2 regions of the Arthrobacter saudimassiliensis genome follow, and region 1 is predicted to be linked to the other one. Evidence: predicted binding sites of a transcription regulator. Region 1 holds the regulator's gene; the other holds the start of a gene.
What was found. Region 1 encodes HspR, which represses chaperone genes until heat shock. Its sites were predicted from a motif close to AAGTTGAGTCNNNNNGACTCAACTT; they were not measured.
Positions count from the first base shown of each region.

Region 2: the regulator HspR is predicted to act here: its motif matches at 2,249-2,273, upstream of AC5RV6_RS03905 (Hsp20/alpha crystallin family protein).

Region 1 covers NZ_JBNHFX010000001.1:726,420-731,246, reverse strand. The annotation lists gene dnaK (molecular chaperone DnaK) at 1-953, shown strand, start outside; gene AC5RV6_RS03340 (nucleotide exchange factor GrpE) at 956-1,567, shown strand; gene AC5RV6_RS03335 (DnaJ C-terminal domain-containing protein) at 1,653-2,657, shown strand; gene AC5RV6_RS03330 (heat shock protein transcriptional repressor HspR) at 2,746-3,252, shown strand; gene AC5RV6_RS03325 (ABC transporter permease) at 3,281-4,084, opposite strand; gene AC5RV6_RS03320 (ABC transporter ATP-binding protein) at 4,081-4,827, opposite strand, start outside.
Region 2 covers NZ_JBNHFX010000001.1:843,163-847,989, reverse strand. The annotation lists gene AC5RV6_RS03920 (phosphoribosyltransferase) at 1-610, opposite strand, end outside; gene AC5RV6_RS03915 (SDR family NAD(P)-dependent oxidoreductase) at 701-1,453, shown strand; gene AC5RV6_RS03910 (hypothetical protein) at 1,472-2,161, opposite strand; gene AC5RV6_RS03905 (Hsp20/alpha crystallin family protein) at 2,332-2,823, shown strand; gene AC5RV6_RS03900 (ATP-binding cassette domain-containing protein) at 2,958-4,827, shown strand, end outside.

The DNA of each region.
Region 1 (4,827 bases):
TCTCCGACATCGACCACATCATCCTCGTGGGCGGTTCCACCCGCATGCCCGCCGTGTCCGAGCTGGTGAAGCAGCTGGCCGGCGGCAAGGAGCCGAACAAGGGCGTGAACCCCGACGAGGTCGTGGCCGTGGGCGCAGCCCTGCAGGCCGGCGTGCTGAAGGGCGAGCGCAAGGACGTGCTGCTGATCGACGTCACCCCGCTGTCCCTGGGCATTGAGACCAAGGGCGGGGTGATGACCAAGCTGATCGAGCGCAACACGGCCATCCCGACCAAGCGCAGCGAGACCTTCACCACCGCCGACGACAACCAGCCGTCCGTGGCGATCCAGGTCTTCCAGGGCGAGCGCGAGTTCACCCGCGACAACAAGCCGCTGGGCACCTTCGAGCTGACCGGCATCGCCCCGGCGCCGCGCGGCGTCCCGCAGATCGAGGTCACCTTCGACATCGACGCCAACGGCATCGTGCACGTGTCCGCCAAGGACAAGGGCACCGGCGCCGAGCAGTCCATGACCATCACCGGCGGGTCCTCGCTCTCCAAGGAGGACATCGACCGCATGGTCCGCGAGGCCGAGGAGCACGCAGCCGAGGACAAGAAGCGCCGCGAGGCAGCCGACGTCCGCAACTCCGCCGAGCAGCTGGCCTACTCCGTGGACAAGCTGCTCACGGACAACGACGACAAGCTGCCCGAGGACGTCAAGACCGAGGTCAAGGCCGACGTCGACGCCCTGAAGACGGCCCTCGCCGGAACCGACAACGATGACGAGGTCAAGAGCGCCTTCGACAAGCTGCAGGCCTCGCAGACCAAGCTCGGCGAAGCGATCTACGCCTCCGCACAGGCCGACGCCCCGGGCGCCGGTGCCGCCGGCGGCGCCGGAGCCGGAACGGATTCCGCGTCCGCAGGCGATGAGGACATCGTGGATGCCGAAGTCGTCGACGACGAAGAGAAGAAGTAGCCATGGCGCAGGACAACGGCGCGAACCCGGAGCCGGGTTCCGACGAGCCCCGCGGCACCCCTGACGACGCGGCCTCGCAGCCGGCCGGTGCGGAGAACCCCGCACCGGGCCAGGGGGCTGACGGTGACGCCCTGTCGCAGGCGGAGCAGATCCTGAACAGCGCCGAGGTTCCGGACGCCCCGCAGGCGGCCGGCTCCCCGGAGGCGGAGGAGCTGCGCGGGGACCTGCTGCGCCTGCAGGCCGAGTACGTGAACTACCGCCGGCGGGTGGAGCGTGACCGCGACGTCGCCCGGGAGATGGCCGTGATCGGCGTGATCAACGCCCTCCTGCCGACCCTGGACGACATCGAGGCCGCCCGGCAGCACGGCGACCTGGCGGAGGGGCCCTTCGCCGCGATCGCCAAGAAGCTGGAGAGCGCGCTGGGCACGTTCGGGCTGACCCGGATCGACGAGACCGGAGTCGAGTTCGATCCGAACATCCACGAGGCGCTGATGCAGCAGCAGAGCGCGGACGTGCAGTCCGACACCGTGACGCAGATCCTGCGGATCGGCTACAAGGCCGGGGACCGCGTGCTGCGCGCGGCCCAGGTTGTGGTCTCAGTACCGGAGCAGTAGCGGCAGGGCCCGGGGCGGCAGGCGCCCCGGGCCTTCCGTGCCCCGCCGGGCACGGACTGGAGACTGGAACGAGAAAGGGACGCCATTGGCTAGCCAGGACTGGGTCGACAAGGATTTCTACAAGATTCTGGGCGTCCCCAAGGATGCCTCCGAATCGGACATCAAAAAGGCATATCGGAAGCTGGCCCGGAAGTACCACCCGGACCAGAACCAGAACGACGCCTCCGCGGAACGCATGTTCAAGGACGTCTCCGAGGCCTATTCGGTCCTTTCCGACGCCGAGGAACGCCAGCAGTACGACGCCATCCGTGCCATGGGCAGCGGCGCCCGCTTCAGCGCCGGCGGTGCCGGCGGACCGGGCGCAGGAGCGGGAGCCGGCGGGTTCGAGGACCTGTTCGGCGGCCTGTTCGGCCAGGGCGCCGGGCCGCGCGGAGGCTCCCGGCGCACCACCTTCAGCACCGGCGGCAGCAACATCCCGCCGGAGTTCGCCGACCTCTTCGGCGGCGGCGGAGGCTTCGGTGGCGGCTTCGGCCAGGCTCCGCCCACCAAGGGCGCGGACCGGACGGCGACCACCACGATTTCCTTCGCCGGCTCCATCAACGGCACGGTCATCGGCCTGCGGGAGCCCTCGGGCGAAGTCATCGAGGTGCGTGTTCCGGCCGGCGTCAGGGACGGCCAGACCATCCGCGTCCGGGGCAAGGGCCAGCCCGGGCCCGCCGGCGCAGGCGACCTCATGGTCACCGTCCACGTGACGCCGCACGACTTCTTCAAGCGCGACGGCAACGACATCCGCATCCACGTTCCGGTGAGCTTCCCCGAGGCCGCGCTCGGCGCGACCATCGAGGTGCCCACCCTCAGCGGAGACACCGTGCGGCTGCGCGTGCCGGCGGGAACGCCGTCGGGCCGGACGCTGCGGGTGAAGGGGCGCGGAGTGAAGACCGCCAAGGCCACCGGCGACCTGCTGGTCACCGTGGACGTCGCGGTCCCGCAGAACCTGAGCAAGGAGGCGAAGGATGCCGTCGAGGCCTTCGCCCGGGCCACCACGGGCGAGAACCCCCGGGCCTCCCTGGCGGCCAAGGCACGCCTGTGAGTCCGGAACCGGCTTCCGCCCGGGAACCGGCGCTTTGACCTATGATCACTGATCACACCCCACAGCCGACGTCGTAAAGGAGGATCCTGTGGCCATCGACGCAAACGCGCCGATCTTCGTCATCTCGGTCGCGGCCGAGCTGGCGGAGATGCACCCGCAGACCCTCCGGCAGTATGACCGGATGGGCATCGTCAGCCCGTCGCGGGCACCGGGCCGCGCCCGCCGCTACTCGCAGCGCGACATCGAGATGCTCCGGCAGGTCCAGCGGCTCTCCCAGGAGGGCGTCTCCCTCGAGGGGATCAAGCGGATCATGGAGCTGGAAAAAGAGGTTCGGGGGCTGCGCGCCCAGGTGGAGGAGCTGTCGGCCGAACTCGACCAGGCCCAGCAGCGCCAGCCGGACCTGGGCAGGATCTTCGCCGCAGGGCTCGGCGGCGACGTCGTGCCCCTGGCCCGCGGGCAGCGCCCGCCCGCCTCGGCGGCGTTCAAACCGCTGGGACTGGTCTCGCTGGTCCAGCGGCACAGCCGGCTGCGGGCGCTGCCGGCCGGCAAGCCCCAGTCACGGGACTACGCGAACGGCTACGCGGCCTCGCTCTGAGGCGGAGCCCGCACCCCGGGTGCGCCGGTCAGCGGAAGCGCCGGCCCTGGTCCCGCCGGTTGGCCCAGACCGCGCCGGCGCCCAGCAGCAGCGTCCAGGCAAGGAAGCAGGCCAGCGCTGCCGGTTCAAACGGTTCCCCGGAGAGGGCCGACACGGACAGGTCCCGCGCTGCCCGCGAGGGAAGGAACCGCGAAAACGTGTCCAGCCCCGGAGAGAAGATCTCCGGCGGCAGCATCATGCCGCCGGCGAACGCGAGCGGAAAGAACACCACCTGCGTGAGAGCGATCGCCACCTTTGAGGTGCAGAGATAGCCGATCAGCAGGCCAAGGCACAGGAACGGCAGCCCGCAGACCAGCCAGACCCCCACGGCCAGGGGCACCCGCCACCAGGGCAGGGTTCCGTCGGTGTACAGGTCCATGCCCGCCGTCGTCGTGGCACCCACCACCAACACGGGGATGAGGGCAAAGAAGGCGAACATCATGGCGGTGAGCGCCCGCGCGACCGTCGGCGGCAGCGCGCCGACCGGCAGGGTGCGCACGTAGCTGCTCCACGGGTTGGCCCGGTCCTCCGCGACTCCGATCCCGTAGTTGAACAGGAAGGCGCTCATCACGCCGAACACCGCCAGCTGGGCAATCGACATCAGCGAGGCGACCGGGTTGGAGGTCACGGCGGTCTGCGGCAGCACAAAGAACACCAGCGCCAGGGTGGGGAAGACCGTGGAGGAGAGCACGGCCACGGGAATCCTCAGCTGCTCCAGGACCTGCGCCCGGGTATGGACACGGACCAGGTGCAGCTGCGAGCTGTTGTTCTGCAGGGCAGGGGAGGTGCTCATCCGACGTGCCTTTCCGCTGAGGGTCCTGCCGGGGTGCCGGCATCCGGTGCCGGCGGCGTTTCCCGGCCGGAGGTGGAATGGGTAAGGGCCACGAAGGCCTCCTCCAGGCTGGCGGCGTGGACCTCCAGGCCGCGGAAGTCGGCGCCCCTGCCGACCAGCATGCGCACTGTTTCGTCGGCGTCATGGCTGACGATGGTGGTGGCGCCGGACGCCGTGACGTTGACGGCGGCGGTGCCGGGCCAGGTCCGGAAGGCCTCTGCGGAAAGGGAGGTATGGAAGGATACGCGGCTGACGCTGACCCGGCTGCGGATCTCGTCCACGTTGCCGTCGGCGATGACCGCGCCGTCATTGACGACGACCACCCGCCCCGCGAGGGTCTGGATTTCGTCCAGATAGTGGCTGGTGATCAGCAGGGTTCCTCCGCCGGCCCGGTAGGCGGCGAGCTGCTCCCACAGGTTCTCCCGTGCCTCGACGTCCAGTCCGGTGGTCGGTTCGTCCAGGACCACCAGCCGGGGCCGGCCCACGAGGGCCAGGGCCACCAGCAGCCGCCGCTGCTGTCCGCCCGACAGGCCGCCGCATTGCTTTCCGGCGGCCGCGGCGAGGCCGAACCGCTCCAGCAGCTCCGCCGTCGGAACGGGGTCGGGATAGTGGGCCGCGACGAAGTCCACGGTCTCGCGCACCCGCAGGGTTGCAGGGACCGAGGTGGCCTGGGGCGTGGTGCCCAGGGCCCGGCGGGCCTGCGG
Region 2 (4,827 bases), 120 kb from region 1:
CCATTCCCACCGCCGCAAGGCGCGGCGGCTGGTACGGAACGACGACGTCGTCGGCCAACCCGCCGACGGCGGCCGCCGCGCCGCCGCAGCTTACAGGAGCGGCGGCGACCAGCCGTTTCGCCCCCGCGGCCCGCGCGGCCAGCAGGGCCGCGCGCATGCTGGCGCCGGTGGCCAGGCCGTCATCGACCAGCAGCACCGTCCTGTCCTGCAGCGACAGCGGCCCCCGCCCCCTGCGGTACAGCTCCTGCCGCCGACGCAGCTCGCGCTCCTCCGCATCGGCTGCGGCTTCGAACGCCGCCGCGGCGCGGGCAGCGCCGTCGCGGGCCTCCCACCGCCGGTACACGTCGTCGTTGACGGCCCGGACCAGCTCACCGGCCACGCCGGCCAGTGCTCCCACGGCGAGTTCGGGCTGGGCGGGATGGCCGATCTTGCGGACCAGGAGCACGTCCAGCGGCGCGTCGAGGCCGGACGCCGCCTCCGCCGCCACCGGAACGCCCCCGCGCGGCAGGCCGAGCACCAGCAGGCCCGGCGTTCGCCGCCAGGGCTGCAGTGCCGCGGCCAGCTGCCGGCCGGCGTCGTGCCGGTCCCGATACCGCTGCGTCCCGTCCACCATCCACACGCTAGGAGCCGCCCGCCCGGGGTTCAAGGACGCCGTGAACGATCGTTGCCAAAGCTTCCGGCACCGGCAAAGGTGTAACCCATGAGAAAAACAGCACTTGTCACCGGAGCCACCTCCGGACTGGGCAGTGAGTTCGCCCGTCAGCTGGCCGAGCGCGGGCACGCAGTGGTCCTGACCGGCCGCAACGAAGCCCGGCTGAAGGAAACGGCGGAGGAGCTGGCAGCGACATGGCAGGTGCCCACGGAATGGCTGGCCGCCGACCTGGCGACGGCCGACGGCGTGGCGGCCGTCGCCGCCCGCGTGGCCCGGCCGGACATCGGCATCCTGGTCAACAACGCCGGCTACGGGCTGAAAAACGACTTCCACGCGAACCCCCTGCAGGACGAGGTCGACCACCTCAACGTCTTGGTGTCCGCTCCGCTGCAGCTCTCCCACGCTGCGATCAACAGCATGCTCGCCGCCGGCGGCGGCACCATCCTCAATGTCGCCTCCGTGGCCGGGTTCCTGCCGCGCGGCACCTACAGCGCCGCCAAGGCCTGGGTGATCAGCTTCAGCCGCTGGGCCAACATCCACTACCGGGGCCGCGGCATCAACGTCACCGCAGTCTGTCCCGGGTTCGTGCACACCGAGTTCCATCAGCGCATGCAGATGGACAAGTCCGTGTATCCGAACTGGATGTGGCTGGACGCTCCCCGCGTGGTCCGCGAAGCGCTCGCCGACGCCGACGCCGGCAAGGCGATTTCGATTCCCTCCAGGCGCTACAAGGTGCTGGCCGCCCTCGGCGCCCGCGGCCCGCAGCGGCTCGTGGCCCGGATCGCCGGCCGCGGCAGGTAGCGGGGGCCGGCCCGCAGGTCAGGCCGCCCGGTCCAGATCGGCGCGGGTGAGCCCGGTGCTCCCGGCCGGGCGGCTCTTGCGCACGGCGTTCTTGCGGATCGCTGATTTCACCGGCGAGAGAACGGCCCCGGGGCGCGGGCCGGACCCGGTGTCCGGGCCGCGCGTCGCCGTCACCGCGGGTGCCGTTGCCGCCGGCACCGGGAGCAGCTGCGTCCGCGGCGCCGCCGCAGATGCCGCCCGGGACGGCGCCAGCGCCCGCTGCACCTCGGGCGTCCCGGTCGCGCCTGCGGGGACCAGGGCGGAGAGGAACTCCTCGCGCGCCGCCGAGGTCGCTTCCAGGAAGGTCCGCAGCGCCTGTGCCTCATCGCGGCGGGCGCGTCTTTCCGCAGCCTGCCGCACCCGGCCGAAGGCCAGCCAGACCAGCACCAGCAGGGCGATGCCGGTGAGGTAGATCAGCGCCAGCCCCAGGGGCAGCGACGACGCGCCGCCGGAGAACAGCCCCAGCGCCGCAGCGGTGAGCCAGGCCGTCGACGCTGCACCGGCCGCTGCCCGTGCGCGCGCCTCCGTGGAGGCCTGGTGCCACCACTGCCGCAGGGCACGGACTCCGGCAGGGCCGGCAAACCGCCGAAGCACGGATAGGGAGCCGCGCACAGCGGCGAAACGGATGCGTGCGGACTGCCCGCCGGCAGCCGGCATCGGAACGGACACGGTGACCTACCTTCCACAGCGTGGGCGAATGAAAGACGGGAACTGGCGAGTTAGCACTCTCCAGATGCAAGTGCTAATCTACCGACGAAGTTGAGCGAAGCCAACTCAACTTCGGCGAAGACCCATCAGCACGATGCTTCATCGACTGCGAGTTGAAGGAGTTGATTGTTTTGGACCGATTCGATCCCATCCGCGAACTGGACCGCTTTGCCCAGGCCATGCGCCGCGAAACCCTGCGCGGGATGCCCATGGACCTTTACCGTGAAGAGAACCGGTACGTGCTCAGCGTGGACCTGCCCGGCGTGGACCCCGGCTCCGTGGACATCGACGTCGACGGCCAGCTGCTGACCATCCGCGCCGAACGCACCCTGCACGGCGGCGAAGGCGTGCAGTGGCTGAACCGGGAACGGGAGGGAGGCTCCTTCCTGCGCCAGCTCAGCCTGGGCCGGGAAATCGACACCGCGAACATCACCGCGCACTATGACAACGGCGTCCTCAACGTCGTGATCCCGGTCAGCGAGAAGGCCCGCCCGCGGCGCATCGAGGTGCAGTCCGGTTCGGCCGCCGACGCCGGCGCGGCGCCGGCGCTGAAGGCGGAGGCCGACGGCGGCGCCGCCGCTGCCGGATCCTCCAACCGGAAGATGGAGGCAGCCAACGCTTAGCCCCACAGGGCATCGGGCCCGCGGACCGGCGTCCGCGGGCCCTAAAGCGGTCAGGACCTGTCCGCAGGGACATGGACACCCGCTTGCTGCCCATGGCAGGATTTCGGCCGTCGGCAGCCGAGAGGGGAGAAGCCATGGAGCGCAGCACGGCAACGGAGGAGCCTGCGGTCCAGGCACCGGCCGCAGGCCGCGGCCGGGACGTCATCCGGGTGCAGGGCGCCCGCGTGAACAACCTCAAGGACGTCACCGTGGAGATTCCCAAGCGGGCGCTGACGGTCTTCACCGGCGTGTCCGGGTCCGGAAAGAGCTCGCTGGTGTTCGACACGATCGCCGCCGAATCCCGCCGACTGATCAATGAGACCTACAGCGCCTTCCTGCAGGGCTTCATGCCCGCCCTGGCCCGCCCCGAGGTGGACCGGCTGGAAGGACTGACCACTGCCATCCTGGTGGACCAGGAACGGATGGGCGCCAACCCGCGCTCCACCGTGGGCACCGCCACGGATGCCAACGCCATGCTGCGCATCCTGTTCAGCCGCCTGGGGCAGCCGCAGATCGGTTCGCCCAACGCCTATTCCTTCAACGTTCCCTCGGTGCGGGCCAGCGGGGCCATCACCGTCGAACGCGGCGGCAAAACGAAGGCGGAAAAGGCGGTGTTCAACCGGCTCGGCGGCATGTGCCCCCGGTGCGAGGGCATGGGCGCGGTCACCGACTTCGACCTCACCGCCCTGTTCGACGCCGGCAGGTCCCTCAGCGGGGGCGCCCTGCTGGTGCCCGGCTACAGCATGGACGGCTGGTACGGGCGGATCTTCTCCGGCTCCGGCTTCTTCGACATGGACAAGCCGCTGGGCCGCTACACCAAGCGCGAGCTGCACGACCTGCTCTACCGGGAACCCACCAAGGTCAAGGCCGACGGCATCAACGTCACGTATGAGGGCCTGATCCCGAAGATCCAGAAGTCCATGCTGTCCAAGGACCGCGAGGCCATGCAGCCGCACATCCGCGCCTTCGTCGACCGGGCGGTCACCTTCACCACCTGCCCGGACTGTGGCGGCACCCGGCTCTCACCCGAGGCCCGCTCCTCGAAGATCCGCGGCATCTCCATCGCCGACGCGTGCGCCATGCAGATCAGCGACCTCGCCCAGTGGGTTCGGGACCTGGACGAGCCCTCGGTGGGCCCGCTGCTGGCCGGGCTGCGGCACCTGTTCGACTCCTTCGCCGAGATCGGCCTCGGCTACCTGTCCCTGGACCGGCCCGCCGGCACGCTCTCCGGCGGCGAGGCCCAGCGCACCAAGATGATCCGGCACCTGGGCTCCTCGCTGACCGACGTCACCTACGTCTTCGACGAACCGACCGTCGGCCTGCACCCGCACGACATCCAGCGGATGAACCGGCTGCTGGAACAGCTGCGCGACAAGGGCAACACCGTGCTCGTCGTCGAGCACAAGCCGGAGACCATCGCGATCGCCGACCACGTGGTGGACCTCGGCCCGGGCGCCGGCGGCGCCGGCGGCACGGTCTGCTTCGAAGGCACCGTCGAGGGCCTGCGCCGCAGCGGCACCCTCACCGGGCGGCACCTGGATGACCGGGCCACGCTCAAGGACACGGTCCGGTCCGCGACCGGTGCGCTCGAGGTCCGCGGCGCCTCGGCCCACAACCTCAAGGACATCGACGTCGACATTCCGCTGGGAGTGTTCTGCGTCCTCACCGGTGTGGCCGGATCGGGCAAGAGCTCGCTGATCAACGGCTCCGTGGCGAAACGCGACGGCGTGGTCCTGGTGGACCAGGGGCCCATCAAGGGGTCCCGGCGGTCCAACCCCGCCACCTACACCGGCCTGCTGGAGCCGATCCGCAAGGCCTTCGCCAAGGCCAACGGCGTTAAGCCGGCCCTGTTCAGCTCCAACTCGGAGGGCGCCTGCCCGGCCTGCAACGGCGCCGGAGTCATCTACACCGACCTGGGCGTCATGGCCACGGTCGAATCGACCTGCGAGGACTGCCAGGGCCGGC